3 regions of the Mesorhizobium sp. WSM4906 genome follow, and region 2 is predicted to be linked to each of the others. Evidence: predicted binding sites of a transcription regulator. Region 2 holds the regulator's gene; each other region holds the start of a gene.
What was found. Region 2 encodes LexA, which represses DNA repair genes until DNA is damaged. Its sites were predicted from a motif close to TGTTCNNNNTGTGTTCNG; they were not measured.
Positions count from the first base shown of each region.

Region 1: a site for LexA is predicted at 7,258-7,275, ahead of recA (recombinase RecA). Genes of this name have one in related genera too.
Region 3: a site for LexA is predicted at 3,064-3,081, ahead of QAZ22_RS03555 (YifB family Mg chelatase-like AAA ATPase). Genes of this name have one in related genera too.

Region 1 covers NZ_CP121355.1:4,045,401-4,055,703, reverse strand. Annotated here, with positions in the region: gene QAZ22_RS19310 (NADP-dependent isocitrate dehydrogenase) at 1-641, shown strand, start outside; gene QAZ22_RS19305 (glutathione S-transferase family protein) at 728-1,354, shown strand; gene QAZ22_RS19300 (DUF2269 domain-containing protein) at 1,393-1,878, opposite strand; gene QAZ22_RS19295 (SDR family oxidoreductase) at 1,875-3,170, opposite strand; gene alaS (alanine--tRNA ligase) at 3,179-5,848, opposite strand; gene recA (recombinase RecA) at 6,103-7,200, opposite strand; gene QAZ22_RS19280 (carbohydrate kinase family protein) at 7,482-8,420, shown strand; gene QAZ22_RS19275 (pseudouridine-5'-phosphate glycosidase) at 8,500-9,417, shown strand; gene QAZ22_RS19270 (TfoX/Sxy family protein) at 9,528-9,851, opposite strand; gene QAZ22_RS19265 (GFA family protein) at 9,941-10,303, shown strand, end outside.
Region 2 covers NZ_CP121355.1:4,271,554-4,281,856, forward strand. Annotated here, with positions in the region: gene QAZ22_RS20420 (ComEC/Rec2 family competence protein) at 1-1,161, shown strand, start outside; gene lexA (transcriptional repressor LexA) at 1,145-1,879, opposite strand; gene glp (gephyrin-like molybdotransferase Glp) at 1,996-3,201, opposite strand; gene moaC (cyclic pyranopterin monophosphate synthase MoaC) at 3,204-3,698, opposite strand; gene trpC (indole-3-glycerol phosphate synthase TrpC) at 3,701-4,513, opposite strand; gene trpD (anthranilate phosphoribosyltransferase) at 4,518-5,528, opposite strand; gene QAZ22_RS20450 (peptidyl-prolyl cis-trans isomerase) at 5,525-7,417, opposite strand; gene tpiA (triose-phosphate isomerase) at 7,562-8,329, shown strand; gene secG (preprotein translocase subunit SecG) at 8,498-8,995, shown strand; gene QAZ22_RS20465 (L,D-transpeptidase) at 9,209-10,303, shown strand, end outside.
Region 3 covers NZ_CP121355.1:759,750-770,052, forward strand. Annotated here, with positions in the region: gene QAZ22_RS03535 (glycosyltransferase) at 1-217, shown strand, start outside; gene QAZ22_RS03540 (GtrA family protein) at 217-591, shown strand; gene gshB (glutathione synthase) at 671-1,612, shown strand; gene QAZ22_RS03550 (cyclic nucleotide-gated potassium channel) at 1,927-2,988, shown strand; gene QAZ22_RS03555 (YifB family Mg chelatase-like AAA ATPase) at 3,175-4,704, shown strand; gene QAZ22_RS03560 (TetR/AcrR family transcriptional regulator) at 4,756-5,343, opposite strand; gene QAZ22_RS03565 (DUF308 domain-containing protein) at 5,476-6,066, opposite strand; gene QAZ22_RS03570 (IS256 family transposase) at 6,462-7,658, shown strand; gene QAZ22_RS03575 (malate synthase G) at 7,898-10,069, opposite strand.

The sequences.
Region 1 (10,303 bases), 230 kb from region 2:
CCCGCGCCTCGCTGAACTACGGCCTGCTGCGCAACTTCCCGGTCTATCTGTCGACCAAGAACACCATCCTCAAGGCCTATGACGGCCGCTTCAAGGATATCTTCCAGGAGGTCTACGAGAAGGAATTCGAGGCTGAGTTCAAGGCGAGAAAACTCTGGTACGAGCATCGCCTGATCGACGACATGGTGGCTTCCAGCCTGAAATGGTCCGGCGGCTATGTCTGGGCCTGCAAGAACTATGATGGCGACGTTCAGTCCGACACGGTGGCTCAAGGGTTCGGCTCGCTCGGCCTGATGACCTCGGTGCTGATGACGCCGGACGGCAAGACGGTGGAAGCGGAAGCCGCGCACGGCACCGTCACGCGCCACTACCGCCAGCACCAGAAGGGCGAGGAGACCTCGACCAATTCGATCGCCTCGATCTTCGCCTGGACGCGCGGCCTCGCCCACCGCGCCAAGCTCGACGACAATGCCGAATTGAAGCGCTTCGCCGAGACGCTGGAGAAGGTCTGCATCCAGACCGTCGAGGCCGGCTTCATGACCAAGGACCTGTCGCTGCTGATCGGCCCGGACCAGCCCTGGCTGTCGACCACCGGCTTCCTCGACAAGATCGACGAGAACCTGCAGAAAGCGATGGGGTGAGGAGCGGTGTGCGAAGCGCATGAAAGGTCCCGAAATGGGCTTTTCAAGCGACGAGCGCCCGCAGCCATAGCGGAGGGCCGGGCCCGATGACCAAGCCGATCCTCTACGGCGCCGACTACAGTGTCTATGTCCGCATCGCGCGGATGACGCTGGAGGAAAAGGGCGTCGACTACGAGCTCGTCCCTCTCGACATCTTTGCGGCCGAAGGCATTCCCGCCTGGTTTCTCGAACACCACCCGTTCGGCCGCATCCCGGCCTTCGAGCATGACGGCTTTCGGCTGTTCGAGACCGGCGCCATCGCGCGCTACGTCGACGAAGCCCTTGATGGGCCCGCACTGCAACCTGCGGATCCGCGCGTTCGTGCGAGGATGGGCCAGATCGTCGGCATGCTCGATGCCTATGGCTATCGGGCCATGGTCTGGGACGTCGCTGTGGAGCGGCTCGAGAAGGCGCCCGCCGACGAGGAACTGATTGCCGCCGGCCTCCGCCAGGCAGAGACTGTGCTGAAAGTTCTCACGTCGCTGAAGGCAAAAGGCCCATGGCTGCTGGGCGAGCAGCTCACGCTGGCCGACCTGCACACGGCACCGGTCATCGCGTATTTCCTCAAGGTCGCCGAAGGACGCGACATGCTGGCGCGTTTCGCGGACATCGAGAGCTGGTATTCGCGCATCGCTGCGCGTCCGAGCTTTGCCCGGACGGAGAAGGTTGGCTGAAGCAAGCGCGTCCGATCTGCGGCAGTTCAGGCCGGGTTCTATGGCCAAAATCCTGTCTCCGGCCGGGTCACCATCAGCCAGAGAATGGCAAGCACCGCGCCGAAGGCCGGAAAACCGCAGGCGAACCAGATGCGGAAGAGGCGCCTCTCCTCCTCGGGCAGAGGGGCATTTTCCAACACGGCTTGCCGTGCCAGATCGCGCATGCGCAGCTGGATCCAGACGACCGGCAGCCAGAAGGCGCCGGCAACGGCATAGAGCAGCAGCGAAAGCACGATCCAGCCTTGACCGAGCGGCCATCCCATATCGCGCGCCAGCAACGCGCCGGTGATTGGCTGCACCACGACAGCGGTTGCCGTGAAGATGGCGTCGGCGATCACGACCGTGCCGGCGACATGAGCGACGATCTCGGGCTTGCCGGTCCGCTGCGCCATCAGCATGAAGAACGCTATGCCGGCACCGGTGCCGAACAGCACGGTGGCGCCGATAATGTGCAGCCAGCGCAAAATGTCGACCCAGATGCTCATCGCTCTTCCAAAATCGCCAGAGCCACAAGAACGAGGCAAAGCGTCGGCACGGCCTTCACGATGGCTCCGAGAGGATCAAGCCAGAGATCGGGAGCAAGCGCCGCCGCTGCGGCAAGGTAGAGCAAGGTGATGGCAATCATCGCCATCAGCGCCGATCGTGCGAAGGGTCGAACGACAACCGCTGCACCGACAACGATGTCGGCCACACTTCCGGCCAGAACCATCCCGAGCGCGAGGCCGTCCGGTAGGCCACGCGAGGTTAGAATGTCTGCGGCCACATTGTGCCGGACAAGCCCGACAATGCCCGAAACCAGCCAGAACGCGGACAAGACGGCATACACGACCGGCTTCAGCAGCCAAAGGCGTGCGAACCACCGCTCCTGAACATGCGCCGGCACAGCCGCCAGCGTTGCCTCCAAAGGTCGCGGCGAGCGGCCAGCGATTTCGGTCCAGGGTTTCGGGTTGCCGGTAACGCCCTTCTCGAGCGCGGCAAGCGCAGCACTGCGCAAGGGAGATCGCCACCCGAGAAGGCCGAGCCCATCCGCGACCATGCCGGCGAGCCGGCCGACAATCGCCGGGACCGCCACGACCGGCGCCTTGGATAAGCCGAGCCAGGCCCGAAATTCGAGCAGGACGGCGCCGAGAGGCCTGGCCCGTTCCTCGACGAGATCGATGACCTGCCCTTGCGCCAGAGATCCGCCGACGGCCCGCGATACCGCCTCGGCGACCTCCGTGATCGATACCGTTTGGATCGGTCGGTCCGCGAGCACGGCCGGCACGAAGCATGGAAACGCGGCCAGCGCGCGCAGCAAAGCCGTTCCGCCATAGGCGGCGGGCGCGACGACAAGGCCGGGCCGCAGTATCGTCCAATCCAGGGAGGATGACGCGACGGCGCGGTCACCTTCGGCCTTGGTCCGAAAGAACGCATCGTCGGAACCGAGGTCGGCGCCGATCGCCGAAATCTGCACCAGTCGGCGCACACCGGCCTGTTCGCAAGCAGTTACGAGGGCGGCGACCGACCGCCGGTGGATGGCGTCCAGATGGTCGCGCGGGCCGTCCTGCAAGGCGCCGGCGGCATTCACGATGGCTTCCACGCCGGCAAGCAAGGGTGCCCAGTCCGCCGCCGCGAGCAGCCGCGACATGTCGGCCGCGATCCACTCTACGCACGGCTTGCGCCGCCGCGCATCGCTGACATCACGACCGAGCCCGACAAGGTCTTGTCCGTCCTCGATCAAACGTCCAAGGACGGCTTCTCCGATAAGTCCGTAGCCGCCAAGGACGAGGACTTTCATCCGCTGGCTCAGGCGGCTTCGAGGGCCGCCCTCACCGCCGCGATGGCGTCGTTGGCCTTGGAGGCGTCGGGGCCGCCGGCTTGCGCCATGTCGGGGCGCCCGCCGCCGCCCTGCCCGCCGAGCGCGGCGGAAGCGACGCGCACCAGATCGATAGCGCTGAACCGGTTGGTCAGGTCTTCGGTGACGCCAACCACGACGCTCGCCTTGTTGTCCTCGCCGGCGCCGACAAAGACGACCACGCCGGAACCAAGCGTCTTCTTGCCGGCATCCGCGAGCGGCTTCAGGTCCTTCGGCGCCACGCCGCTGACCGCCTTGCCGAGGAAGCCGACGCCGGCGACGGTTTCGTTGGTGGGCGGGGCATCGGATACGGCCGTGCCGGCGCCAAGCGCCAGCTTCTTGCGCGCCTCGGAGAGATCCTTCTCGAGCTTCCTGCGCTCCTCGAGCAACGTCTCGACGCGGGCCGGGACATCGGCCGGCGAAATCTTCAAGGTCGCCGCCGCTGCCTTCAGGCGCTTGTCCTGCTCGTCGAGATGCTTGCGCGCCGCCTCGCCGGTCAGCGCCTCGATGCGGCGCACGCCGGCCGCCACCGCGCTGTCCGACAGGATGCGCACCAGCCCGATATCGCCGGTCGACCTGACATGCGTGCCGCCGCAGAGCTCGACCGAGTAGGGACGGTTGGCCTTGGCGCCATGCAAGCCCGTACCCATCGACACCACACGCACCTCATCGCCGTATTTCTCGCCGAACAGCGCCATGGCGCCCTCGGCGATCGCATCGTCGACCGACATCAGGCGCGTCGTCACCGGGCTGTTCTGCACGACGATCTCGTTCGCCATGCGCTCGACGTCCTCGAGCTCGTCCGACGAGATCGGCTTGTTGTGCGAGATGTCGAAGCGGAGCCGATCCGGCGCGACCAGCGAGCCCTTTTGCGCCACATGGGTGCCCAGCACCTCGCGCAGCGCCTCGTGGATGAGATGCGTCGCGGAATGGTTGGCACGCAGCTTCGAACGCCGCGCATGGTCGACCTTGAGCTCCACGGTGGCACCCAGCTTGACCGTGCCGCTGGCCACCTTGCCGAAATGCACGAACAGCCCGTCTGCCTTCTTCTGAGTGTCGGAGATCTCTATCGAGAAGCCGTCACCTGAGATAACGCCGGTATCGCCCATCTGGCCGCCGGATTCGCCATAGAACGGCGTCTGGTTGACGACCACGGCAATCGCGTCGCCTTTGCTTGCGCTGTCGACGGTCTTGCCGTCCTTGACCAGCGCCTGGATGAGGCCTTCCGCTTGCTCGGTCTCGTAGCCGAGGAATTCGGTCGCGCCGTTCTTTTCACGCACGGGAAACCAGACCGTCTCGGTCGCCGCTTCACCGGAACCCGCCCAATGCGCGCGCGCCTCCGCCCTCTGCCGCTCCATCGCATCGGTGAAGCCGGCCAGATCGACGGAGATGTTGCGCTGACGCAGCGCATCCTGTGTCAGGTCGAGCGGAAAGCCGTAGGTGTCGTAAAGCTTGAAGGCGGTCTCGCCGTCCAGCATGTCGCCGGCGCCGAGTGTCTCCGTCGCGTCCGCCAGCAGGCCGAGTCCGCGCACCAGCGTCTTGCGAAACCTGGTCTCCTCGAGCTTCAGCGTCTCGGTGATCAGCGCCTCGCCGCGGCTGAGCTCGGGATAGGCCTGGCCCATCTCGCGCACCAGCGCCGGCACCAGCTGCCACATCAAAGGCTCCTTGGCGCCAAGCAGCTGCGCGTGGCGCATGGCGCGGCGCATGATGCGGCGCAGCACATAGCCGCGGCCTTCGTTGGACGGCAGCACGCCGTCGGCCACCAGGAAGGAGGTCGAGCGCAGGTGGTCCGCGATCACGCGGTACGATGCCAAATTTTCCTCGGTCGGCCCGTGGCCGAGCGCCGAGGACGCCGCGTCGATCAGATGCTTGAACAGGTCGGTCTCGAAGACGCTCTCCACCCCTTGCAGGATGGATGCCATGCGCTCCAGGCCCATGCCGGTGTCGATCGACGGGCGCGGCAGATCGATGCGCTCGTCCTTCGTCACCTGCTCATACTGCATGAACACCAGGTTCCAGAATTCCAGGAACCGGTCGCCGTCCTCTTCCGGACTGCCGGGCGGACCGCCCCAGATGTGCTCGCCGCGGTCGATGAAAATTTCCGAGCACGGGCCGCAGGGTCCGGTGTCGCCCATCGCCCAGAAATTGTCCGAGGTCGGGATGCGGATGATGCGATGGTCCGAGAAGCCGGCGATCTTCTTCCAGTAGCCGGCTGCCTCGTCGTCGGTGTGATAGACGGTGACCAGGAGCTTGTCCTTCGGCAGACCGAAATCCTTGGTGATCAGGTTCCACGCGAGCTCGATCGCTCGCTCCTTGAAGTAATCGCCGAACGAGAAATTGCCCAGCATCTCGAAGAAGGTGAGATGGCGCGCGGTGTAGCCGACATTGTCGAGGTCGTTGTGCTTGCCGCCGGCGCGCACGCTCTTCTGCGCCGTCGAGGCGCGCGAGTAAGGCCGCTTCTCCAGGCCGGTGAAGACATTCTTGAACTGCACCATGCCGGCGTTGGTGAACATCAGCGTCGGATCGTTGCGCGGCACCAGCGGGCTGGAGGCGACGATCTCGTGACCCTCCTTGCGGAAGTAGTCGAGGAATGTCGACCGGATGTCGTTCACGCCACTCATGGATGCTGCCTTTTCGTAGGAACCGCCGGCATGGCCGGCGGCAGATGGGCTTTCGTGTTTCAGAAGATAGATTGGCCTTTTAGCCGTAGCTCTTGAGCCTGTCCAGAAACACGGAACTGGGCCAATTCACGAGCTGTCCGTGCATGCATACCGGCTCTGAAACGCAAACCGCCGGCACAAGGCCGGCGGTTCGGGACGCAATACCAAAGAACTCGATTACATAAGCACAACTTAATACATTTCGATTGTGGCACCTACATGGCGCCGGCTTCGTCCTCGAAGCCGTCATCGCCGCCTTCGGAGCCGCCATTCTCGAGGAATTTCTCGGCGATAAGCCCGGCATTCTGCCTCAGCGCCAGTTCGATCTCGCGCGCCGTGTCCGGATTGTCGCGCAGGAACAGCTTGGCGTTCTCACGGCCTTGGCCGAGACGCTGCGAATTGTAGGAGAACCAGGCGCCCGACTTCTCGACCACGCCGGCCTTGACTCCGAGATCGATCAGCTCACCGGTCTTCGATACGCCCTCGCCATACATGATGTCGAACTCGACCACCTTGAAGGGCGGCGCCAGCTTGTTCTTCACCACCTTGACGCGGGTCTGGTTGCCGACCACCTCGTCGCGGTCCTTGACCGAACCGATGCGGCGAATGTCGAGGCGCACCGAGGCGTAGAATTTCAGCGCGTTGCCGCCGGTGGTGGTTTCCGGCGAGCCGAACATGACGCCGATCTTCATGCGGATCTGGTTGATGAAGATGACCATGGTGTTGGAGCGCGAGATCGAGGCGGTGAGCTTGCGCAGCGCCTGGCTCATCAAGCGGGCCTGCAGGCCGGGCAGCGCATCGCCCATCTCGCCTTCGATTTCGGCGCGCGGCGTCAGTGCCGCGACCGAATCGACCACCAGCACGTCGATGGCGCCGGAACGCACCAGCGTGTCGCAGATCTCCAGCGCCTGCTCGCCGGTGTCGGGCTGGGAGATCAGGAGGTTTTCGAGATCGACGCCGAGCTTGCGGGCATAGACCGGATCGAGCGCGTGCTCGGCATCGACGAAGGCGCAGATGCCGCCCTTCTTCTGGGCCTCCGCAACGGTATGCAGCGCCAGCGTCGTCTTGCCCGAGCTTTCCGGCCCGTAGATTTCGATGATACGGCCGCGCGGCAGGCCGCCGACGCCGAGCGCGATGTCGAGGCCGAGCGATCCCGTCGGCACGGTTTCGATCTCGACGACCTGCTCGTTGGCGCCGAGCCGCATGATCGAGCCCTTGCCGAAAGCGCGCTCGATTTGCGACAACGCCGCATCCAGAGCCTTTGATTTGTCCACTGCCTTATCCTCTACAAGCCGCAAAGTATTCTGAGCCATGATACATCACCCCTTGGTCGTCAATGAAGGCCGGACAATCCGTGATCCCTGCTGTTTTGTACCTTTTTTGTTCTCATTTGGCAAGGGGCAGCAAATGACTGAAAAACAATCGATATCTGGATTTGTTCTTTTTTTGTCTCACTAGAGCTAGGGCGCGCCAGCGCCGCTGACCCAAAGACACTTCGACATCCGGCCGGCCCGAATCGCGTCACCGATTGCGGGGCGATGCGCGGAAACCTAGTGTGCGCACGCGAACAATCAACGAAGGTCACCTCCGCGGCATGCCGACATCCCCGAAAATTCTGGCGCTTGGCGGCGCCCATATCGACAGGCGCGGCCAGGTGTCGGGGATTTACGTGCCCGCCGCCTCCAACCCCGGCATCATGCGCGAGGATGTCGGCGGCGGCGTCTTCAACGCGCTGCGCAGCGTGGTGAAGCGCGGCGTGTCGGCGTCGCTGCTTTCGGTACGCGGCGGCGACGCGGCGGCCGAGACGGTCGCAGCGGCGATCGCAGGGGCCGGCATCACCGATCTTTCGGTGGTGTTCCTCGACCGCACGACGCCGAGCTACACGGCGTTGATCGACAGCGAGGGCGAGCTGATCGTCGGCTTTGCCGATATGGGCCTCTACGATCTCGCCTTCCCGAAGCAGATCCGCCGCGCCAAGGTGCGCGAGGCGATCGCCGAGGCCGACGCGATCCTCTGCGACGCGAACCTGCCGACAGCCGCGCTCGAACGTCTGTTTGCACAGGCAGGCGACAGGCCGGTCTTCGCCATCGCCATCTCGCCGGCCAAGGTCGTGCGGTTGGCGCCGCTGCTCGGCGATCTGTCGCTGCTGTTCATGAACCGCCGCGAGGCGGCGGCGCTTTGCGGCGCCGACATGTCCAGCCCGGATCTCGTCGAGGCGCTCAGGCGACAGGGGCTGACGGCGGGCGTGATCACGGCCGGCAGCGCTCCGGTGCTGGGCTTCGACGGGTCCGGTGCCTTTGCCATCGACCCGCCCGCGCCGCGACGGGTCGCCGACGTCACCGGCGCCGGCGACGCCCTGACCGGCGCCACCGTTGCCGCGCTGCTGCGCGGCCTGCCTTTGCGGATAGCGCTGCGCGAAGGCATTGCCGCGGCGATTCTGGCCATCGAGAGCGCCGAGGCGGTGCCGTCCTTCACGACCGCCGGTTTCGGCCAAGCGCTTGCCCTTGTGCCGGAGGCACGGGAGGTGGCATAGGGCCACCGGATCATCTTGCGCAGATCATCTTGCCCAGATCATCTTGCGAAGCGTTTGGCGCTTCGATCGGAGAACAGACATGACACCCGAAACCGCCCGCCCCTTCATCGACATCCACCCGCCGGTGGCGGAGGCGCTTGCCGCCGGGCGGCCGGTGGTGGCGCTAGAAAGCACCATCATCACCCACGGCATGCCCTATCCCGACAATGGCGCGATGGCCGCCAAGGTCGAGCAGATCATCGCCGATGGCGGCGCGGTGCCGGCGACGATCGCCGTGGTCGACGGCCGCATCAAGATCGGCCTGTCCGACGGCGAGCGCGAATCGCTCGCCATGACCGGCGACGCCATGAAGCTGTCGCGCGCCGATCTCGGCTTTGCCGTCGCTCAAAAGCGCACCGGCGGCACCACGGTGGCGGCCACCATGATCGCGGCACATATGGCGGGCATAAAAGTCTTCGCCACCGGCGGCATTGGCGGCGTCCACAAGGGCGCGGAAAAGAGCTTTGACATCTCGGCCGACCTCGACGAGTTGGCGCGCACGCCGGTCATCGTCGTCTCGGCCGGCGCCAAGGCTATCCTCGACATCGAGAAGACGCTGGAGGTGCTGGAGACGCGCGGCGTGCCGGTCATCGGCCATGGTTGCGAAACCATGCCCGCCTTCTGGTCGAGGCAGTCGCCGTTTCGTGCCCCGCTGACGCTGCATGGGCCTGAGGACATCGCGCATTTGTACCATACGCGCCAGGCGCTGGGCCTCGGCGGCGGCATGCTGGTCGCCAATCCGGTGCCGCAGAACGACGAAATCCCGGCCGCCGAGATGGACGGCTATATCCAGGCCGCGCAGAAGGCGGCCGAAGCGCAGAGCGTCACCGGCAAGGCGGTGACGCCCTTCCTGCTGGCGAAGATCCTGGAACTGACCGGCGGCCGCAGCCTCAAGACCAACATCGCGCTGGTCGAGAACAATGCGCGGCTGGCGGCGGAGATCGCCAAGGCGTTGTAGCGCCGTCAGCGAAGCTGCTGATCTCCCCCCTTGCGGGGGAGATGTCCGGCAGGACAGAGGGGGTGCTGTCCCTCGACGTTTCAAGGTCGCCACAACGCGCCCTTAAAAAGTCACTTCCCAGCCCGCCTTCCAGCCTCATAAGCCCGCCGCGCCCACACCGCCATTTCGTCGGGATCGTCGAAGGCGCTGTCAGGCACGCTCCAATAGGGCATCGCCACCTCCTTGCCGTGGCGCGAGCCGATATAGGTCCATTGGCTGCAGCCCGCGGCTTCGAAATCGGGAATGCTCTCCTCGTCGGCCTTCAGCATCAGCTCGCCGCGCACGACGACGGCGACGATAACGCCGTCGCAATAGATGCCTTTGCCGCCGAACAGCTTGCGGATGCTGATCGGGCCAAGGCTTTCCAACAATTCCCGAAGGCGCTCATCGTCCATGCCGCAATCATCGCATCCGGAATGGGCCTTGTCATCGCCGCAACCAAAGGCATGCTGACAGGTTGAGACCTGGAAATGGAGTTCCCGCCATGCCCGTCCTGCTCAAAGGCTCCTGCCGCTGCGGCGCCGTCAGCTTCGAGGTGGAAAGCCACACGCCCGTCCCGTTCATGCTCTGCTACTGCTCGATCTGCCGCAAGCAGCAGGGCGGCGGCGGCTTTGCGATCAACCTCGGCGCCGACTACGAGACCATGAACATCCGGGGCAAGCGCAACCTCGGCGTCTACCGCGCCGAGATCGAGGACGACGAGCACCCGCATTGCGAGGTCTCCACCGGTGAGCGCAATTTCTGCAGGAAATGCGGCGCCGCGCTCTGGCTCTACGATCCGACCTGGCCGGACCTCGTCCATCCCTTCGCCTCGGCGGTCGACAGCGACCTGCCGAAGCCGCCGGAA
Region 2 (10,303 bases):
TCACCGCACGAAGTGGTTGGTCCGAGCTTCCAGATGTCGTTCGCCGCGACCGCGGCCCTTGTCGGCGCCTATGCCGGATGGGCCGACTACCGCGCCGGCAAGTCGAGAGCGCCGCCGGCGAAGCGGTCGTTCCTGCGGTTCCTGTCGCACAAGTTGGCTGTCGGGCTTGTCGGCGCCGCCATAACGTCGATCATTGCCGGAACCGCCACGGCGTTGTTTGCCATCTGGCACTTCCAGCGCGTCTCGCCGCTCAGCCTGATGGCCAATCTGGCCGTCATGCCGATCGTGTCGCTGGTTGTCATGCCGTTTGCCGTCTTTAGCGCACTGGCGATGCCATTCGGCTTCGATGGTCCTTTCCTCTACATCATGGGCAAGGGCCTGACGGCGATGATCGCGATTTCGGCCTGGATTTCGGAACGGTCGCCGGTCGATGCCGTGGGGCTGATCTCGATCCAGTCGGTGCTGCTCGCGACAATCGCGCTGGTGATAGCAACCATGGCCACCACCTGGCTCAGGTTGGCGGCAGTGCCCTTCGCGCTGGCCGCACTACTGGCGGTCCCGCAAGTGCGCACGCCGGACCTGCTGATCTCCGAGGACGCGCATCTGGTGGCGATGCCGATCGGCGGCGGAGAGCTCGCCGTCAATCGCGCCCGCTCCAACGACTTCACCACCGACAATTGGAAACGTGCGCTGAGGGCCGAAACGATCGTGCCGCCGGAAACATTCGCGAAAGGCGCATTCGACATCGCCGACCCGGTCGACTTGCCGGCGGGATCCCCCTTTTACTGCACTGGCGATCTCTGCATTGGCCGGCATCCGTCCGGTGCAATCGTCGCCTTGGCGGAAAACCGCGATAGCGCCAGGCCGGCCTGCGGCTTCGCCGACCTCATCGTCATCAACGACGCCACGGCCTACAATCCTTGCCGCGATCCACGCATCCTCGTCGTCACCAAGCGGCAGCTTGCGCGCGACGGCAGCGCCGCCGTCTACTTCGACCCGCAGTCGGCAACGGCGCGAGCCGCCATTCAATACGCCGTCGAAAAGCCCTATCGCCCCTGGCACGAACAGCGGCGCTACTCGCGCGAGGCGAGGGGGCTAGCGCCATACGAGCGGCCTGAGAAGCCACAGACCAAGCCGCCGCCACTCAGTAGCGACGAATGAGCCCGACCAGCTTGCCCTGCACCTTGACCCTGTCCGGTCCGAAGATGCGGGTCTCATAGGCCGGGTTGGCGGCCTCGAGCGCGATCGAGGCGCCCTTGCGGCGGAAGCGTTTCAGCGTCGCTTCCTCGTCGTCCACCAGCGCCACCACGATCTCGCCCGGGCTCGCTGTGTTGGCATTGCGGATGATCACCGTGTCGCCGTCGAAGATGCCGGCTTCGATCATCGAATCGCCCTTGACCTCGAGCGCGTAGTGCTCGCCGCCTGCGATCATGTCCGGCGGAACTGTGATCGAATGCGTCTGGTGCTGGATAGCGTCGATCGGCACACCGGCGGCAATGCGACCCATCACCGGGATGGACACGGCCGAAACGGCGTCGTCGTCATTGCTGGGCGTCGGTGTGCGGGAGGGCGCCGCTGGCTTGATCTGCCGGCCGAGATTGCCTTGACCGCCTTGGATGACGCTCGGCGAGAATTTTCTCGCCGCATTCAGGCCGGGCGCGATCGAATCGGGCAGGCGCAGCACCTCAAGAGCGCGCGCGCGGTTCGGCAGCCGGCGAATAAAACCGCGCTCCTCCAGTGCCGTGATCAAACGGTGGATGCCCGACTTCGAAGCGAGGTCGAGCGCTTCCTTCATCTCATCGAAAGACGGCGGAATGCCGCTTTCCTTGAGCCGTTCATGGATGAACATCAGCAGTTCATGTTGTTTGCGCGTCAGCATGGCGGCCCCCATGGGTTTTGGAACCAGAATCAGAAAAACAAACCCAGAACAAACACTATCTGTTCCAGTTGTGTTCCGCAACCGTTTAAAGTTTAGTGAATCTGTTGACGTTTTGTTCAGCGTAACATCAGAACGCTGCATTCGTCGCCGGCTTCCGCAGCCGGGGCGAAGGGCTCGCGCACGATCAGGCCGTCGGCGTCGGCGAGCATCCTCAGCATGGAGGAATCCTGGATGCTGAACGGTGTCGCGATCAACTGTCCGGCATCCTCACGTACGACTGCCCGCACATAGTCCTGCCTGAGATCGTTGGCGTGCATCGCGGAAGCCAACCGCGCGGTCCGGATATCCTGGCGGTAGCTGCGGCCGCCAAGACGCGCCAGGAGCGGCTTCAGGAACAATTGCGAGCAGACAAGACTCGCCACCGGATTGCCGGGCAGGCCGATGCAGCGGATGTTGCCAAGCCGGCCAAACATCAGCGGCTTGCCGGGGCGCATGGCGATCTTCCAGAAATCGAGCTGCATGCCTTCGCCGGTCAGCACGTCGTGGATCAAATCATGATCACCGACCGAGGCGCCGCCGAGGGTGACGATAACATCGGCGCCGACCGCGACCGCTTTCTTGACCAGCGCCGAAATCGCATCCTGCCGGTCGGCGGCGATACCGAGGTCGAGAGCGCGGGCACCGACCGACTGCGCCGTCGCCGCTACGCCATAGGCGTTGGACGAGATGATCTGGTCGGCGCCGAGCGTGCTTCCGGGCGGCAGCAATTCATCGCCCGTGGCGATGATGGCCACAATCGGCCGACGCACCACGTTGAGGCTCGGATGATTGGCGGCCGCCGCCAGCGATAGCGCTGCCGGATCGAGCAGGCGGCCTTTTTCGAGAACTACATCACCCTGGCCGAAGTCGAGCCCACGGCGACGGACGTTGCGAGCTTCCGCCGTCGGCTCGGTCACTTCGATGCGGCCGCCGCCGAGGTCGTGAACATTTTCCTGGATGACGACGGTGTCGGCCCCTTCGGGGAGCGGTGCGCCGGTGAAGATGCGCACCGCCTTACCCTTGCCGACGGAGCCGGCAAAACCGCGCCCGGCGGGCGCCACGCCGATCACGGAAAGCCGCGCCGGCACAGAGGTCACGTCGACAGCGCGGGCGGCATAGCCGTCCATGGCCGAAGCGTTGAAGGGCGGCTGGGTGCGCAGCGCCACCAGCGGTTCGGCGAGCACCCGGCCGGCCGCATCGGCCAGCGGCACGTTTTCGCCCGGCAGCGCGGTTGCGCCATCCAACAAGCGCCCGAGCGCCTCGGCGACCGGAACCAGCGCCATCGTCAGGAACTCGCCCCGGATTTGACGGACTTGTAGTCGCCCGACTTGCCGCCGGTCTTCTCGACCAGCCTGATGCCGGAGATAACCATGGCGCGGTCCGCCGCCTTGGCCATGTCGTAGATGGTGAGGCAGGCGATCGACGCCGCGGTCAGCGCCTCCATCTCCACGCCGGTCTTGCCGGTGACGCGGGCAAGCGCGGTGACCTTCAGGCCGGGGAGGGCGCGGTAGGGCTCGATATCGACGGCGACCTTGGTCAGGAGCAGCGGATGGCAGAGCGGGACAAGCTCATGCGTCTTCTTGGCCGCCATGATGCCGGCGATGCGCGCCGTGCCCAGCACGTCGCCCTTCTTGGCGTCGCCGGCCAGGATCATCTCCAGCGTTTCCGCTCGCATCGAGACGAAGCCCTCGGCGATCGCCGTGCGTGTCGTCTCGGCCTTGTCGCCGACATCGACCATGTTGGCTTCGCCTTTGGCGCCGAGATGGGTGAGGGCAGGCATCCTCAAAGGGCCTCGGCCGGCGCCTTGCCCGTCAGCAGAAGCTCGGTCGCGGCAGCCACATCGGCCTGCCGCATCAGGCTCTCGCCGACGAGGAAGGTACCGATCCCGCTCTTCTCCAGCCGGCGGCAATCCTGATGAGTGAAGATGCCGCTTTCGCTGACGAGCAGCCGATCGGCCGGCACCATCGCTGCAAGCCGCTCGGAAACGTCGAGGCTGGTCTCGAAGGTCCTCAGATCACGGTTGTTGATGCCGATCAGCCGCGACGAGAGGCGAAGCGCGCGCTCCATCTCCTTTACGTCATGCACCTCGACCAGCGCGTCCATGCCGAGCTCGAAAGCCGTCGCTTCGAGCTCGCTGGCTAAAGCGTCGTCGACGCTTGCCATGATGATGAGGATGGCATCCGCGCCCCAGGCGCGGGCTTCATAAACCTGGTACGGATCGAAGAGGAAATCCTTGCGCAAAGCAGGCAGGCCGACGGCGGCGCGCGCGGCGGTCAGGAAGCTAGGCGCACCCTGGAAGGACGGGGCGTCGGTCAGCACCGAAAGGCAGGCCGCTCCACCTCGCTGATAGGCCCTGGCGAGCGCCGGCGGGTCGAAGTCGGCGCGGATCAGCCCCTTGGAGGGGCTCGCCTTCTTGATTTCGGCGATCAGCGCAAAGCCGCCGGCCTTGCGTTTGGCCTCGAGCGCGGCGAGGAAGCCGCGCGGCGGCTCCATGTCCTTCGCTTTGGCCTTGATCTCGGCAAGCGGCACGTTGAGCTTCGCCGCGGCGATCTCTTCGCGCTTGTAGGTTTCGATCTTGCGCAGGATATCGGACAAGGCTCTAACCGTTCGAAATCTCGACGAGCTTGTCGAGCACCGCGAGGGCCCGGCCGCTGTCGATGGCTTGCGCGGCGGCTTCAATGCCGTCGGCGAGCGTCGTCGCCTTGCCGGCCACCACCAAGCCGGCACCGGCATTCATCAGCACGGTGTCGCGATAGGCGCCGGCGGCGCCGCCCAGCATATCGCGTAATGCCTTGGCATTGTAGGCCGCGTCGCCGCCACGCAGCTCTTCCTTGGTATGGCGCTTCAGTCCGACTGCCTCCGGGGTAAGCGTGAAGGTGCGGATCTCGCCACCGGCAAGCTCGGCAACCTGCGTTTCGCCGGTGGTGGTGATCTCGTCGTAACCGTCGCCATGCACGACCCAGGCATGCTCGGCGCCAAGCGCCTTCAGCGTCTCGGCCACCGGTATGATCCATTCCGGCAGGAAGACGCCGACCATCTGTCGGCTGACGCCGGCCGGATTGGACAGCGGTCCGAGCAGGTTGAAGATGGTACGCGTGCCGAGCTCGCCCCGGATCGGGCCGACGTGCTTCATCGCCGGATGATGCGCAGGCGCGAACATGAAGCCGACGCCGGCCTCGTGGATGCAACGGCCGATCGTCTCCGGCGAAATGTCGATCTTGACGCCGAGCGCCGTCAGTACGTCGGCGGAACCGGTCAGCGAGGACAGGCCGCGATTGCCGTGCTTGGCGACCGGAACCCCTGCCGCCGCGATGACGAAGGCAGAAGCGGTCGAGATGTTGACGCTGTGCGAGTTGTCGCCGCCGGTGCCGACTATGTCGATGGCGCCGAGCGGGGCTTCGACGCGCAGCATCTTGGCGCGCATCGTGGCGACCGCCCCGGAAATCTCGCTCACCGCCTCGCCGCGCACGCGTAACGCCATCAGGAAACCGCCGATCTGGCCCGGCGTCGCGTCACCCGACATGATGATGTCGAAGGCCTCGCGCGCTTCCTCAAAGGAGAGTGCGGTGCCGCTGGCGACCTTGGCTATGTGTGTCTTGAGAGCGCTCATCGTGTCTGTGCTTGCGAAACGGCGGCCGGATCGATGCGAACGTCATACTGCGACTGCAACTGCGCCACCAGCTGGTCGAGCAGGTCGTCGGACATGCCGGCGCTGAAGGATTTCTGCGCATCGTCGGGAACCGAGCTGCCATCGGCGCCAGCCGGTTCGAAGACTTCGGCGACCTTGAACAGGATCTGGCCGTCGCCGGTGGGCGAGGGGATCAGACCCGTGCCGCCTTCGCCGACGCCGAACATGGCCGCAGCACCTTCCTTGCCGAAATCGGCATCGTCGGCTTCGCGCTTCAGGCCGCGCTTGGTCTGCTTCTCGAGCTTCAGCTCGCCCGCGATGACGTCGAGCGTCGCACCTGCCTTGAGGCGCTTTTCCAACTCCTGCGCCTTCGCGTCGAGCCGCTTGTCGGTCTCGGCCGCCGTCCAGTCGGCCGCGACCTTCTGGCGGACTTCGTCGAGCGTGCGGTCGCGCGCCGCGGTGACCGACTGGACCTCGTAGAAGACGAAGCCGTTGTCGGCGGTGGTCAGGCCTTCATTCTCCGTATTCGGTTCGGCTTCGAAGACCGCCTTGATGAGATTCGCCGATTCCGGCAGGTCCTTGACGATCGTGCCGTCCGGCCGCTGGCCGGTGCGGTCGATGGCGTCGATGGTGACCACCTTGAGCTTCAGCTTGTCGGCGGCCTGGGCCAGAGAGGCACCCGAGGCGCGGGTGTCCTCGTAGCTGTCGTGCACGTCGAGCAGGACGCGGCTAGCCTCGCCGAGCGCCAGGTCCTTGCGGATCTGATCGGAGACTTCCGAAAGCGGCTTCACCACCTGCGGCTTGATCTCGGTGACACGCAGCAGCACCGGGCCGAAGGCGCCTTGGACCACCGGGCTAACCTCGTTGGCGTTGAGCGAGAAGGCCGCGTCGGCGACCGCCTTGTCGGCGATCTTGTCCTTGGCCAGCGTGCCGAGCAGGGTGTCGGCCTGGGTCTTTCCCTCGGCGGTGACGATCTTGTCGAAGGTGGCGCCGGCCTTCAGTGAATCATATGCCGCCTTGGCCGCGTCCGGCGTCTTGAACACCAGCTGTTCGATGGTGCGCATTTCGGGCGTCGTGTAGCGCGCCTTGTTCTTGTTGTAGTCGTCGGCGACTTGGCTGTCGGTCACCGCCGTCGGGTCCATGATGTCTTGCGGCTCGAGCCGGACATAGGAGAACTTGCGGTATTCCGGCGCGGCATAGTTCTTCTTGTTGGCCTCGAAATAGGTCTTGAGCGCGCTGTCGGATGGCGCCTCGATCGGCTGCACGAGCGTCTTAGGCAGCACGAGATAGTCGATCGTGCGGTCCTCGCCGCGATACAGCGCAACCGCCTTCAGGAAGGTCTGCGGCGCCTTGAGGCCGTCGGAGATCGCCTCGACGATCTGCTGGCGCACCGCCACCTGCGAGCGGTTCTTGAGATAGTCCTCCGGCCGCATGCCCACTTGGCGCAGCAGATATTCGAAGGTCCTGCGGTCGAACTGCCCGCTCGGGCCTCTGAAGGCCGGATCGTCGCGTGTCAGCTCGGCCAGCCGATCCTTGGAAAGACCGAGCCCCAGCTTGCGGGCCTGTTCGTCGAGGACGGCGCCCGAAACGAGCTGCGCGAGCACCTGGTTATCGATGCCCAGCAGCTTCGCCTGCTCGTGCGTGATGCGCTGGCCATATTGCTGAGAGAGCAGGTTGATCTGGCGATCATAGGCGAGGCGGTACTCATTGATCGACACCGTCGTGCCGCCGGCGGTGATCACCGAATGGTGCCCAGCCAAAGTTCCCGACAGGCGCCCGGAAATACCCCAGACGGCAAAGCTCACCACCAGCAAGGACAGCAACGCCTTCGCGACCCAGGTGCTCGCCGCGCTTCTCAATAAACCAAGCATGCTTACTTCCGATTTTTGCGCATTTTCGCATGCGCCGAGTCTGAAACAAGCGCAATAGCGTCCTTCCGGCCCACTGTCGATTGCTTTGTGGCTTGATTTTGGTAGTGAGGGCGCAGCCTTATGTCGCCTGGAGAACCCGACCCCATGACCCCTGGAATCCGTCCGCTCGTCGCCGGCAACTGGAAAATGAACGGCACCAGCGCCTCGCTCAACGAGTTGAGGATGATCGGCAATGGCTTCATGAGCGGGCTCGATGCGGAGACGGAAGCGCTGGTCTGCGTGCCGGCGACCTTGCTTCACCAAGCCGCCGAGATCCTTTCCCGCACGCCGGTTCGCGCCGGCGGCGAGGATTGCCATCCCAAGGAGAGCGGCGCCTACACCGGCCAGATTTCGGCCGAGATGCTGAAGGATGCCGGCGCAAGCCATGTCATCGTCGGCCATTCCGAGTGCCGCGAGCAATGCGGCGACGACGATGCGATCGTCAACGCCAAGGCATCGGCCGCCTGGCGGGCAGGGCTGGTGGCCATCATCTGCATCGGCGAGACGCGCGCCGAACGCGAGGCCGGAGGGACGCTCGATGTCTTGTCGCGCCAGCTCGATGGTTCCGTGCCGGCAAGCGCCACCGCCGCAAACACCGTCATTGCCTATGAGCCGGTCTGGGCCATCGGCACCGGCCTGACGCCGACCGCCGCCGATGTTGCCGAGGCGCATGCGCATATCCGCGGCAAGCTCACCGCGCTGCTCGGCGATGCCGCGGCCAGAATGCGCATTCTTTATGGCGGCTCGGTCAAGCCGTCCAATGCGGTGGAACTGCTCGGCGTCGAGAATGTCGACGGCGCGCTGGTCGGAGGCGCGAGCCTGAAGGCGGCCGACTTCCTCGCCATCGCGGAAGCCTATATGAACGTGGCGTAGCCGCAGAGGCCGGCTTACGCGGCAGAGGCAGGCTGAAATCTTGCAGCAGCCGCATTGCTCCCCATATTCCCGGCCACGGGCTTGGAAATGCCACCAAAGCATTGTAAGGAGCCGCCTCCAAATCATCGGTCGTATGCGCGGCCGCGCAAGGCCTCGCCAGGATAAATTATGGAAACCGTACTGATCGTCATCCACCTCATGGTCGTGCTCGCGCTTGTCGGCGTGGTGCTGCTGCAGCGCTCCGAAGGCGGTGGTCTCGGCATTGGCGGCGGCTCCGGTTTCATGACGGCGCGGGGCGCCGCCAATGCGCTTACGCGCGCAACGGCAATCCTGGCCGCGGCGTTCTTCGTGACTTCGCTCGCACTATCCATCATCGCTCGATACGGCGAGAAGCCGATCGACATTCTCGATCGCACGCCTGCCTCGACCACCAACAATGCCGGCAAGGGTGTGCTCAACCAGCTGCCGGGCTCGAACGGTCCGGTGGGCAGTTCGCAGCCCGCAGCGCCGGCCGGCGGCACGACGACCACGACCCCGCTTTCGAATGGCGCCACCACCACGGCTCCGGCCACCGCTCCCGCCACCCAGGCGCCGGCGAATCCGACCGCGCCGCCGGCCACGAACGGCGTCACCTTGCCGGTCACCCCACAGGTTCCGAACCAGTAGCCGGGCAAGCATTGCTGCCGCGATCTGTTGTTCTTTGAACACAGTCGCGGCAAATGCTGCTTGATCACGAAGATTCAACCAAGCGTAGCGCTTCGCTCAGCTTGAGAGGTCCGCGGCTAATCGATTATAGATTGCGCGCGGCACTTTTCGGCGTCCTTGGGGGGCGCCGGGCGACGCCGTGGGCAACAAGCATTGAACGATCGGATATTCGCCATGCAGCTTCGCAGCTTCATTATTTTGGGATTCTGTGCCGTCCTCGGCATGGGTTCCGCGGCCTTCGCCTCACCGGCAAACCTGGCCGCTTCGCCGTCGGTCGAGAAGACCGGCGCCATCCCCGTCGTCGCTAAGAGCGACGCATCGCAGCTGAAGCTCCTCAAGAAGAAGAAAAATCCAACCTCCGAGGACCTCGCCCAGATCAGCAAGCTCGAAGCCAAGATCGCGGCTGACAAGGAAGCGGCCAAGGCCAAGGCGCTCGAGACCCGCAAGATGGCGATGCGCGAGGCGGCCAAGGCCAAGGCGGACGCGGCTCGTCAGGAATGGCTATCCAAGAAGGGCACGTCGGCGGAAGTGGCCGACGCCAAGCCGATGAAGAAGATCACCAAGATCATCGCGCCGCTCGAAGCCTTGGCTCCGATCGCGCCGATCCAGACCGACGAACCGATCCCGGCTGAGGCGATGAACATCACGGCCACCGGCAACAATGGTGAGCTGCGCAGCGAGCAGCCCGGCCAGAGGCAGACGAGCAGCAGCGGGTTGTTCGCCGGGCTCTTCGGTGGCCAGTCGGTGTCCTCGATCAGCTATCTGCCGGAGACCCGCGCGCTCGATTCGGCGCTCGCCAAGAAGGACGCCAAGCGGCCGTTCAAGGTGAAGCCGGAATTCGTGCCTCAGGACGTTACCTTCACCGGCTATGAGCCGGGCACGATCGTCATCGACACCAACGCCCGCCGCCTCTATCTCGTCGAGTCCTTTTCCACCGCACGCCGCTACGCCATCGCGGTCGGCCGCGAAGGCCTGCAGTTCAAGGGCACGGTGGCCGTCGGCGACAAGCAGGAATGGCCGCGCTGGATCCCGACGCTGGACATGCAGAAGCGCGAGCCGAAGCACTACGGCCAGTACAAGGACGGCATGCCCGGCGGCGGCGAAAACCCGCTCGGCGCACGCGCCATCTACCTCTATGACGGCAAGAAGGACACGCATCTGCGCATCCACGGCACCATTGCGCCGCAGTCGATCGGAACCAGCGCCTCCAATGGCTGCTTCCGCATGATCAACGAGCACGTCATGGACCTCTACAGCCGCGTCAAGATC
Region 3 (10,303 bases), 3.2 Mb from region 2:
GCGCATGCCGACCTGGGTGCTGTCGGTCGGCATGCTGCTCTTGTCCATGCTGTCGATGGTGACCGGGCTGATCCTCGATTCCGTGTCGCGCGGCCGGGCCGAGCAGAAGCGCATCTTCTATCTTTCGATCCCTTCCGGCCGCGGCGAGCGCCGCGCAGGCGCCAACGGGCAGGCACCGCTGAAGGGTGAGGCAGGCAAGGCCTCGCGGGCGGCCTGATGGGCCGGCTTACCCGCTTCGTCCTTGCCGGCGGCATCGGCTTCGTCGCCGACGCGGTCGCGCTCTGGCTGCTGCTTGCCGTCACGCCGCTCGGGCCGCTGGCGGCGCGCGTGCTTTCGATCGGCTTTGCGCTCACCGTCACCTGGCAGTTCAACCGGCACCTGACCTTCGCGCCGTCGAGCCGGGGCATCGCGCAGGAGGGCGCGCGCTATGGCGGCGTCGGTGTCGCCACCAGCATCGTCAACTATCTCGTCTATTGCGCCTTCCTGTTCGCGCTGCCGGCCCTGCCGCCGCTGGCGGCGCTGGCGGTCGCCTCGATCGTCGCCATGGCGCTGTCCTTCCTCGGCTATTCCCGGCTGGTCTTCGACCGCTGAGCTTCTGCACCAAGCGAGCACGATTGGCAGACGCCGCCGATTTCCTTATATCGGCGGCAGAGCTCACCGGAGACTGCAGATGCCGCTGAAGATCGCCGTCCAGATGGACCATGTCTCCACCGTGTCGATCGTCGGCGACACGAGCTTCGCGCTGTCGCTGGAAGCGCAGCGGCGCGGCCACAAGCTCTTCCACTACACGCCCGATCGACTGTCGATGCTGGGCGGCAAGGTGTTCGCGCGCGTCGAGGAGATGCAGGTGCGCGACGAGAAGGGCAACCACTATTCGCTGGGCGAGCCGGTGCGCACGGATCTGTCGGAGATGGACGTGGTGCTGCTCAGGCAGGATCCGCCCTTCGACATGAACTACATCACCACCACGCATATCCTGGAACGCATCCATCCGAAGACGCTGGTGGTCAACGACCCGGCCTGGGTGCGCAACAGCCCGGAAAAGATCTTCGTCACCGAGTTTCCGGAGCTGATGCCGGAGACGCTGATCACCAAGGATCCCCGGGAAGTGACCGCCTTCCGCAAGGAGTTCGGCGACATCATCGTCAAGCCGCTCTACGGCAATGGCGGCGCCGGTATCTTCCATCTGCAGGAGGCCGACCGCAACCTTGCCTCGCTGCTCGAAATGTTCGGCCAGTTGTTCCGCGAGCCCTATATCGTGCAGCGCTACCTCAAGGACGTGCGCAAGGGCGACAAGCGCATCATCCTGATCGACGGCGAGCCTGTGGGCGCCATCAACCGCGTGCCGGCCGAGCACGACTCGCGCTCCAACATGCATGTCGGCGGCCGCGCCGAGAAGACCGAGCTGACGGAGCGCGAGCGCGAGATCTGCGCCCGCATCGGCCCAGCGCTCAGGGAACGCGGCTTCATCCTCGTCGGCATCGACGTGATCGGCGACTGGATGACCGAAATCAACGTGACCTCACCGACCGGCATTCGCGAAGTGCAGCGTTTCGGCGGAGCCGACATCGCCAGCCTGTTCTGGGACTGCGTGGAAGACAAAAGGCGATAGCAGCGCCTCCGGTTCACGAAAACGGTGAACCGCGCTATCTGACGGAGACCTGCTTCGCGCTGAAGTTGCTCTCAGCCGGCCTGACGTGCTGCTCGGCGCTCACCCCGATACAGACGAAGCGCTCGTTGCCTTGCACCCAGGCGTCGTGGCCTGGGCGATATCGTGCAGGGCGCGCCCTGCGTGGACGCCTCGCGGGTTCCGTGATCCGTCTTGAGGACCGGCTTCATACATTCGGGTCGCAGCGACCGTAAGCACCTTTGCGCTTGCCTTGAAGGCATCTATTTTGGAGGGTAGTCGCCGGTCGTGGGCACAGAATGTCGGTACTGTCTTCCTCAAGACTCTACATGCCGCTCAACGCGGTGCTGGCCGCGCCCGGGCTTCTGGCGGTGGCTGCGCTCACGATACCGGACATGTCCGGATCTGGCAGACTGGGTCTGGCTGCCGTGCTCGCGGTCATTTGGGGCGCCTATCTTCTGCAGATGGCAGCGACGCTGCTCAAGCGCCGGGCGGGAGACGTTCGGACGCCGACAATCGCCATCGATGTGCTCGCGGTCTTGGTTCCACTCGCCGCGTTTCTGTTCATCGGCGGGCCCGACTGGAGCCTCTATTGTGCCGTGTGGCTGCTGAAGCCGCTGCGCGACTCGACTTTCTTCCCGCTGCTGGGCAGGGTCCTGACCAACGAAGCGCGAAACCTGATCGGCGTCACCACCGTCTTCGGCGTCGTTTTGTTCGGTGTCGCGCTCGCGGCCTATGTCATCGAGCGCGACATCCAACCGGAAAAGTTCGGCAGCATTCCCCAGGCGATGTGGTGGGCTGTGGTCACGCTGTCCACCACCGGCTATGGCGACGCCATTCCGCAAAGCTTCGCCGGACGCGTCCTTGCCGGGCTGGTCATGATGAGCGGCATCGGCATCTTCGCGCTCTGGGCTGGCATTCTTGCCACCGGCTTCGCTCAAGAAGTCCGTCGCGGGGATTTCGTCCGCAATTGGCAATTGGTCGCCGCCGTGCCGTTGTTTCAAAGGCTCGGCCCGGCCGCGCTGGTCGAGATCGTGCGCGCGCTACGACCTCGCATCGTGCCGGCGGGCGCCGTGATCTGCCGCAGTGGCGAGCCCGGTGATCGGATGTTCTTCGTCGTGGAGGGGCGCGTCAGCGTCGCGACACCGAACCCGGTGGAGCTTGGCCCTGGCGCCTTTTTCGGCGAGATGGCGCTGATCACCGGCGAACCGCGCATGGCGACCGTCAGCGCCACAACGGCGGTCTCGCTGCTGTCGCTGCACTCGGCGGATTTCCAGATGCTGTGCAGCAGCAGCCCGGAGATCGCGGAAGTCATCCGCAAGACCGCGCACGAGCGGCGCGGCGCGGCGCCGACGGCTTGACCGTACCAGCTGCGCAGCGCCGGATTGCGTATCACCTCGGCCCCAGGATCGTCGCTGGACGGCGCCCGCCCTTTGTGTTCCCGTAATGTTCTTGCGCGCTGCGCAAATCTGTGGTTGTCTAACCCGACTTCGCTCGCGGCTTGATCGCAAAGCCGCGCGCGAGTCTGTATCGGGGGCTCGGTAAAGATGGTGGCGCGGGTTCGCACGGTGGCTTTCCAGGGCATCGAGGCCGTGCCGGTCGATGTCCAGGTGATGGTAGCACCTGGCAAGGTCGGCATGCAGATCGTCGGCCTGCCGGACAAGGCGGTGGCCGAAAGCCGCGAGCGTGTGCAGGCCGCGCTTCATGCTTCTGGGCTGTCGATGCCGTCGAAGAAGGTGACGGTGAACCTTGCGCCGGCGGATCTGCCCAAGGAAGGCAGCCATTACGACCTGCCGATCGCGCTTGGATTGATGGCAGCACTTGGCGCCATTCCCGGCGACATGCTGGCCGGCTATGTCGTGCTCGGCGAGCTGTCGCTCGACGGCACCATCACGGCGGTGGCCGGCGCGCTGCCGGCGGCGATCGGCGCCAATGCCGAAAGCAAGGGCCTGATCTGCCCCTTCGCCTGCGGGCCGGAGGCGGCCTGGGCCGGCAAGGATTTCGACATACTGGCGCCGCGCAGCCTGATCGCCGTCGCCAATCATTTTCGCGGCACGCAGGTGCTGTCGCGGCCAGAGGCCGGCATCCAGGTCGCGGCGCGCGACCTGCCGGACCTCGCCGACATCAAGGGCCAGGAAAGCGCCAAGCGGGCGCTGGAGGTGGCGGCCGCCGGCGGTCACAACCTCCTTATGGTCGGCCCTCCAGGCTCCGGCAAGTCGATGCTGGCGCAGCGCCTGCCCTCGATCCTGCCGCCGCTGGCGCCGAAGGAATTGCTCGAAGTCTCGATGATCGCTTCCGTCGCCGGCGAGCTCGGCGAAGGTAAGCTGACGGATCGGCGGCCGTTCCGCGCCCCGCATCATTCGGCGTCGATGGCGGCGATGGTGGGCGGCGGCTTGCGGGCGCGGCCGGGCGAGGTGTCGCTCGCCCATCACGGCGTGCTTTTCCTCGACGAGTTCCCGGAATTCACGCCGCAGACGCTGGACGCGCTGCGCCAGCCGCTGGAGACCGGCGACTGCGTGATCGCGCGCGCCAACCACCGCGTCACCTACCCGGCGCGCATCCAGCTGGTGGCGGCGATGAACCCATGCCGCTGCGGCATGTCGGGCGAACCCGGCTATCGCTGCCTGCGCGGCGAGCGCTGCCGCACCGAATACCAGGCGCGCATTTCCGGCCCGCTGCTCGACCGCATCGATCTTCGGATCGAAGTGCCGGCGGTCTCGGCGAGCGACCTGATCCGGCCGGACCGCGCCGAGACGAGCGCGGCGGTGGCGCAGCGCGTGGCCCGCGCCCGGACCCTGCAGCGCGAGCGGCTCGAGAGCCTGGGCGCGTCCGTGACCACCAACGCGCATTGCCCGCCTGCGATCATCGAGGAAATCGCCAAGCCCGACGCGGCCGGGCTGACGCTGCTCAAGGACGCCAGCGACAAGCTCGCCTTTTCGGCGCGGGCCTATCATCGCGTGCTCAAAGTGGCGCGCACGCTGGCCGACCTCGACGCCAGCGAAACCGTGGGCCGCATCCATCTCGCCGAGGCGATTTCCTACCGCATGAGCGCGGAGCGGATGGCGCAGGCAGCGTAATCAAGGAATCTGCAAGGAGGCCCGGTCCGTTTCTCCGCCCCGAGTTCCTCTTCAACCGGCCTCGGGGATCAGCTTCTGCAACGTCGGCGCCATGATCGTGGCGAAAGCCGCTGTATCGCCATAGGCTCGCGCGGAAAGCATCGCCCCGTGAACGGTCGCCATGAAGGCCTCCGCCTCGACGCGCGGCACGGCGGAAATTGCCAGTGTGCCTTGCGCGGCGCCGCGCTCGATGACGCCGGTCAGCCAACCCGAGAGAAACTGAAAATACGCCCGGACTTCCGCGGCGACCTCTGGCGGAAGGGCCGGAAGCTCGCTGGCGAGCAAGGCGCAGACACAGAACGGCCTGCTCGCGTCCTCAATGCACTGGGCCCAGAAGCCGGCGTAGGTCCGAAGCAATTCAGGCGGCTCAGGCACATTGCGCTCAAGCTCCGCCATGCCTGTGACGGCATCCTCCAGGTAGCGCCTGACCAGGGTTTGCACCAGATCGACCTTGCTGGGGAAATGATGGTGGATGCTGGCCTTGCGGATACCGATCACCTCGGCGATATCGGCGTAGCTGAACCCGTTATAGCCGCCGGCGACGATGAAGCTTCGCGCGGCGGCCAGGATGTCATCGGCAGTGTTCGAGGGCTTGTTCATAGACATGCCAAGAGCAATTCCAGGAAAAGTGTATAGCGGTTGTCCGTCCGAAATTGCGTAAAAACAAATAGGTGGAGCAGTTCAGCGTTTCCGTGAAACGATGAACTGCTCTAACGTCCGGCGGAGAAAACCTCAACTCACGGCCCGCGGCGACTTGCGAAGGGCGCCGCCGACCGACAGCCACATGGCGGACACGAGGAAGTAGAAGGCGCCGAAAGCGGCATAGGGCGCAACATTGGCGATGCCAATGGCCTCCATGCCCGACGCCATCTTTACGAAGAACAAGCCCGCCAGCGCCGATTGGGCGCCGCTCAGGATCATCGCCCATTGGGCGCCGTTGATTTTCCAGCGGCGCACCGCGGTCAGCAGCTGAAGCGCGCCGGAGACGACGGCCCAGACACCATAGACCGCAAGCACCGCGCTCATGCTGCGGCCAAGCGCGACGGCAACGGCAATCGCGGTGATGATGCTGACGACCAAGTTGAGCAGCTGCGACCTGTTGCGGCCGAGCCCGCCGCTGCGCTGCGCGTCGAGATAATTCGCAAGCGCGTCCCATGCAGGGTAGGCCACCAGCATGACGGCAGCGAGCGGTGAGCCGGTCTTCGCGACGGTGAGGGCCGCCGCGACCCAGGCAGCCGATACGGCAAACCGCAGATAATAATAGTTTTTGAGCCATGCGTTTGAAGACAGGGCACGGCTTTGATCATTCATTTGTGCAGACATGATGAGATCTCTCGTTTGAACTATCTACCAACTAGTAGGTAGATAACGGATCGTCAATGCGCCGCCGATCACCTCGACATCTCATCTATGTGATCGATCGTTTCGCGCGCATTTCCGGCCGATGCACCGGCCAATAGCGTGCATGGCAGCTTGGCGCATGCATTGTCTTATGCTGCGCTGGTCGACCCCCACTCCGTCTCGGCTTCGCCGAGCCACCTCTCCCCCGATCGACGGGGTAGAGGAAAGGCGCCAGGCTTTTTGCCGTCAGCGCTCGTCCAGCAGGGCTCCCTTCCTTTCGGTAGTGTGCTGAGAGTTCTGCAAATTCGCTGAGAGAGGGCGGTCATGGCAGGCTGGTGATTGTTCACGTCACCTGATTCCCGCGAAGGAACGCCACCATGACCAAGATCGAAGATAAATCCGCCATAGCTGCCGTCAAAGACATTCTGCTTTCGAACCCGGATGGGCTGCACGAAGTGATCCGCGCAGTGATGCAGGAGGTCCTCGAGGCCGAGATGGACGAGGCGCTGGGCGCTTCGAAGAGCGAACGGACACCGGAGCGGCTCGGCTATCGCTCTGGGTATTACGGCCGCACGCTTGTCACCCGTGTCGGCAAGCTGGAGCTGCGGGTTCCGCAGGACCGGCAGGGGCGCTTCTCCACCGAGCTGTTCGAGCGCTACCAGCGCTCCGAGCGGGCCTTGGTGGCGACGCTTGCCGAGATGTACGTGCAAGGCGTGTCGACCCGCAAGGTCAAGGCGATCACCGAGGAGCTGTGCGGGCATGCCTTCTCGGCCTCGTCGATCTCGGCCATCAACAAACGGCTGGACGAAAGCCTGAAGGCCTTTGCCGAGCGCCCGCTTCAAGAGCCCTTTGCTTACCTCGTGCTCGATGCCCGCTACGAGAAGGTGCGCGAGGCCGGCATCGTCATGAGCCAGGCGGTGCTGATCGCGGTCGGCATCGACTGGGACGGGCGGCGCCAGATCCTGGCCGTGGAGATGGCCAATCGCGAGAGCCGCTCGGCCTGGAAGGACTTCCTCGTGGCGCTCAAGGCGCGCGGTCTTAGGGGCGTCGAACTGGTCGTGTCCGACGACCATGCCGGCCTGGTCGCGGCGATCGGCGAGGTGATTCCGGAAGCGGCCTGGCAACGCTGCTACGTGCACTTCCTCAGGAACGCGCTCGATCACCTGCCGCGCAAGCACGGCGACGACTGCCTGCAGGAGCTCAGATGGCTCTACGACCGGCGCGATCTCGCCGAGGCCAAGGCCGATCTCGCCGCGTGGCTGGCCAAATGGTCGGGCCGCTATCCGCGGCTGACGACGTGGGTGGAGGAGACCATCGAGCGCACGCTGACCTTCTTTCGCCTGCCGCGCCAGCACCACAAGCACCTGAAGTCGACCAACATGCTGGAACGCCTCAACGAAGAGATCAGGCGCCGCACCTATGTCGTGCGCATCTTTCCCAACGCCGAAAGCTGCCTGCGCCTGGTCAGGGCGCTGGCCGTCGAAACCAACGAAAACTGGATGGAGGCCAACCGCTACATCAACATGGACGACCTGCGCGAGCATAAGAAGCTCGCTCTGCGCCAAGCCGCATGACCAGCCTCATGGCCGCCCCTTTTTGCAGAACTTGACGCACACAACCTTCCTTTCCCTCCGGAGGGGGGAAAGGTGGCGCTGCGAAGCAGCGACGGATTGGGGGAACCACGTGGCAATCAAGCCTCAGCCTGATCAGTCACGCCAGTCACAGAAGATGTGTGCATGGCGTAGACGAATGTGGGGGGAGCGCCATATGCGATTGCCCTGCCCTCAAGGGGAGGGCGCCGGCGCTACCGGCCTCAGGCCTGCTCCCTCGCCTTCAGCTCCAGCCGCCGGGCATGCAGCACCGGCTCGGTGTAGCCGTTGGGCTGAACCGTCCCCTTGAACACCAGGTCGCAGGCGGCCTGGAAGGCGATCGAACTGTCGAAGTCCGGCGCCATCGGGCGGTAGAGCGGGTCGCCGACATTCTGGCGGTCGACGATCGCCGCCATGCGCTGCAGCGAATCCCGGACCTGGATTTCCGAGCACACCTTGTGGCGCAGCCAGTTGGCGATGTGCTGCGAGGAGATGCGCAGCGTGGCGCGGTCCTCCATCAGGCCGACATCGTTGATGTCGGGCACCTTCGAGCAGCCGACGCCCTGGTCGATCCAGCGCACGACGTAGCCCAGAATGCCTTGCGCGTTGTTGTCGAGCTCGCGCTGGATCTCGTCCGGCGTCCAGTTCGGCCGCACCGCCACGGGTACCGACAGAATGTCGTCGAGCTTGGCCTTCGGCCGGTTCTTCAGCGCCGCCTGGACGGCGTGCACGTCGACCTTGTGGTAATGCGTGGCGTGCAAAGTCGCCGCCGTCGGCGACGGCACCCAGGCGGTGTTGGCGCCGGCCTTGGGATGGGCGATCTTCTCAACCAGCATTGCCGCCATCAAATCGGGCATCGCCCACATGCCCTTGCCGATCTGGGCGTGGCCGGCGAGCCCGCATTCGAGCCCGATGTCGACATTCCAGGCCTCATAGGCGGAGATCCAGGCGGCCTGCTTCATGTCGCCCTTGCGGATCATCGGGCCGGCTTCCATCGAGGTGTGGATCTCGTCGCCGGTGCGGTCGAGGAAGCCGGTGTTGATGAACACGACGCGCTCTCTTGCGGCGCGGATCGCTTCCTTAAGGTTGACGGTGGTGCGCCGCTCCTCGTCCATGATGCCCATCTTGATGGTGTTCTTCGCCATGCCGAGCAGCACTTCCACGCGGTCGAAGATCTCGACGGCGAAGGCGACCTCCTCCGGCCCGTGCATCTTGGGTTTTACGACGTACATCGAGCCGGCGCGGGAATTCGCCCGCCGCCCGTTCGAGCCGACATCGTGCAGCGCGATCAGCGCGGTGAGCGCCGCGTCCATGATGCCTTCCGGCACCTCGTTGCCGTCGCGGTCGAGGATCGCCGGATTGGTCATCAGGTGGCCGACATTGCGCACCAGCATCAGCGAGCGTCCGGGCAGCAGCAGCTGGCCGCCATTCGGCGCCGTGTAACGGCGATCCGGGTTGAGCTTGCGGGTAAAAGTCCTGCCACCCTTGGTGATCTCTTCCGCCAGATCGCCTTTCATCAGGCCGAGCCAGTTGCGATAGACGACGACCTTGTCCTCGGCGTCGACCGCGGCGACCGAATCCTCGCAGTCCTGGATCGTCGTCAGCGCAGCTTCGAGGATGACGTCGGCAATGCCGGCCGGATCGGTCTTGCCGATCTCACTGGCGTGGTCGATGACGATCTCGATATGCAGGCCGTTCTTCACCAGAAGCACGGCCTCCGGCGTGGCGGCATCGCCGCGGAAGCCCGCGAACTGTTTCGGGTCGGCGAGCGTGGTGGCGCCGGCGCCTTCGCCGACCTTCAACGCGCCGTTCGCCACCGAGAGCCCGTTGACGCCGGCCCATTTGCCGGTGGTCAGCGGCACGGACTGGTCGAGGAAATCCTTCGCCCAGGCGATGACTTTCGCGCCGCGCGTGGGATTGAAAGCCTTGCCCCTCTCGGCGCCGCCGGTCTCGGGAATGGCGTCGGTGCCGTAGAGAGCGTCGTAGAGCGAGCCCCAGCGCGCATTGGCGGCGTTGAGCGCATAGCGCGCGTTCATCACCGGCACCACGAGCTGCGGCCCGGCGACGACCGCGATCTCCGGATCGACATGTTCGGTCGAGACGCCGAAGGCCGGCCCTTCCGGCACCAGATAGCCGATCTCCTTCAGGAAGTTCTTGTAGGCCGCCATGTCGACCGGCGCCCCGTTCTCGCGATACCAGCCGTCCAGCTTTTCCTGCATGGCGTCGCGCTTTGCCAGCAGGGCGCGGTTCTTCGGCGCGAGATCATGGACGATGGCGGAAAAGCCTTCCCAGAATTTTTCCGGGTCGATGCCGGTGCCGGGTGCGGCCTCTTCGGCCACGAAGTCATGGAGCTCCCGGGCGATTTGCAACCCGGCGATCTCGATGCGGTCGGTCATCAGCACGTCTCCAGATGGTGGCTTGCCGGGGCTTTGGCATGTTGAGGGGCAGGGGTCAATTCGGCTTAGGATGTAGGCTCCCTTCTCCCCGTTCTACGGGGAGAAGGTGGCGGCAGCCGGATGAGGGGCGGCGCGACGTTCACAATTAGCATGCGTTGATCTGTCGATTGAGAGGTCGATGAGAACCGCAACATACGCAGGCGCCGCCCCTCATCCGCCCTTCGGGCACCTCTC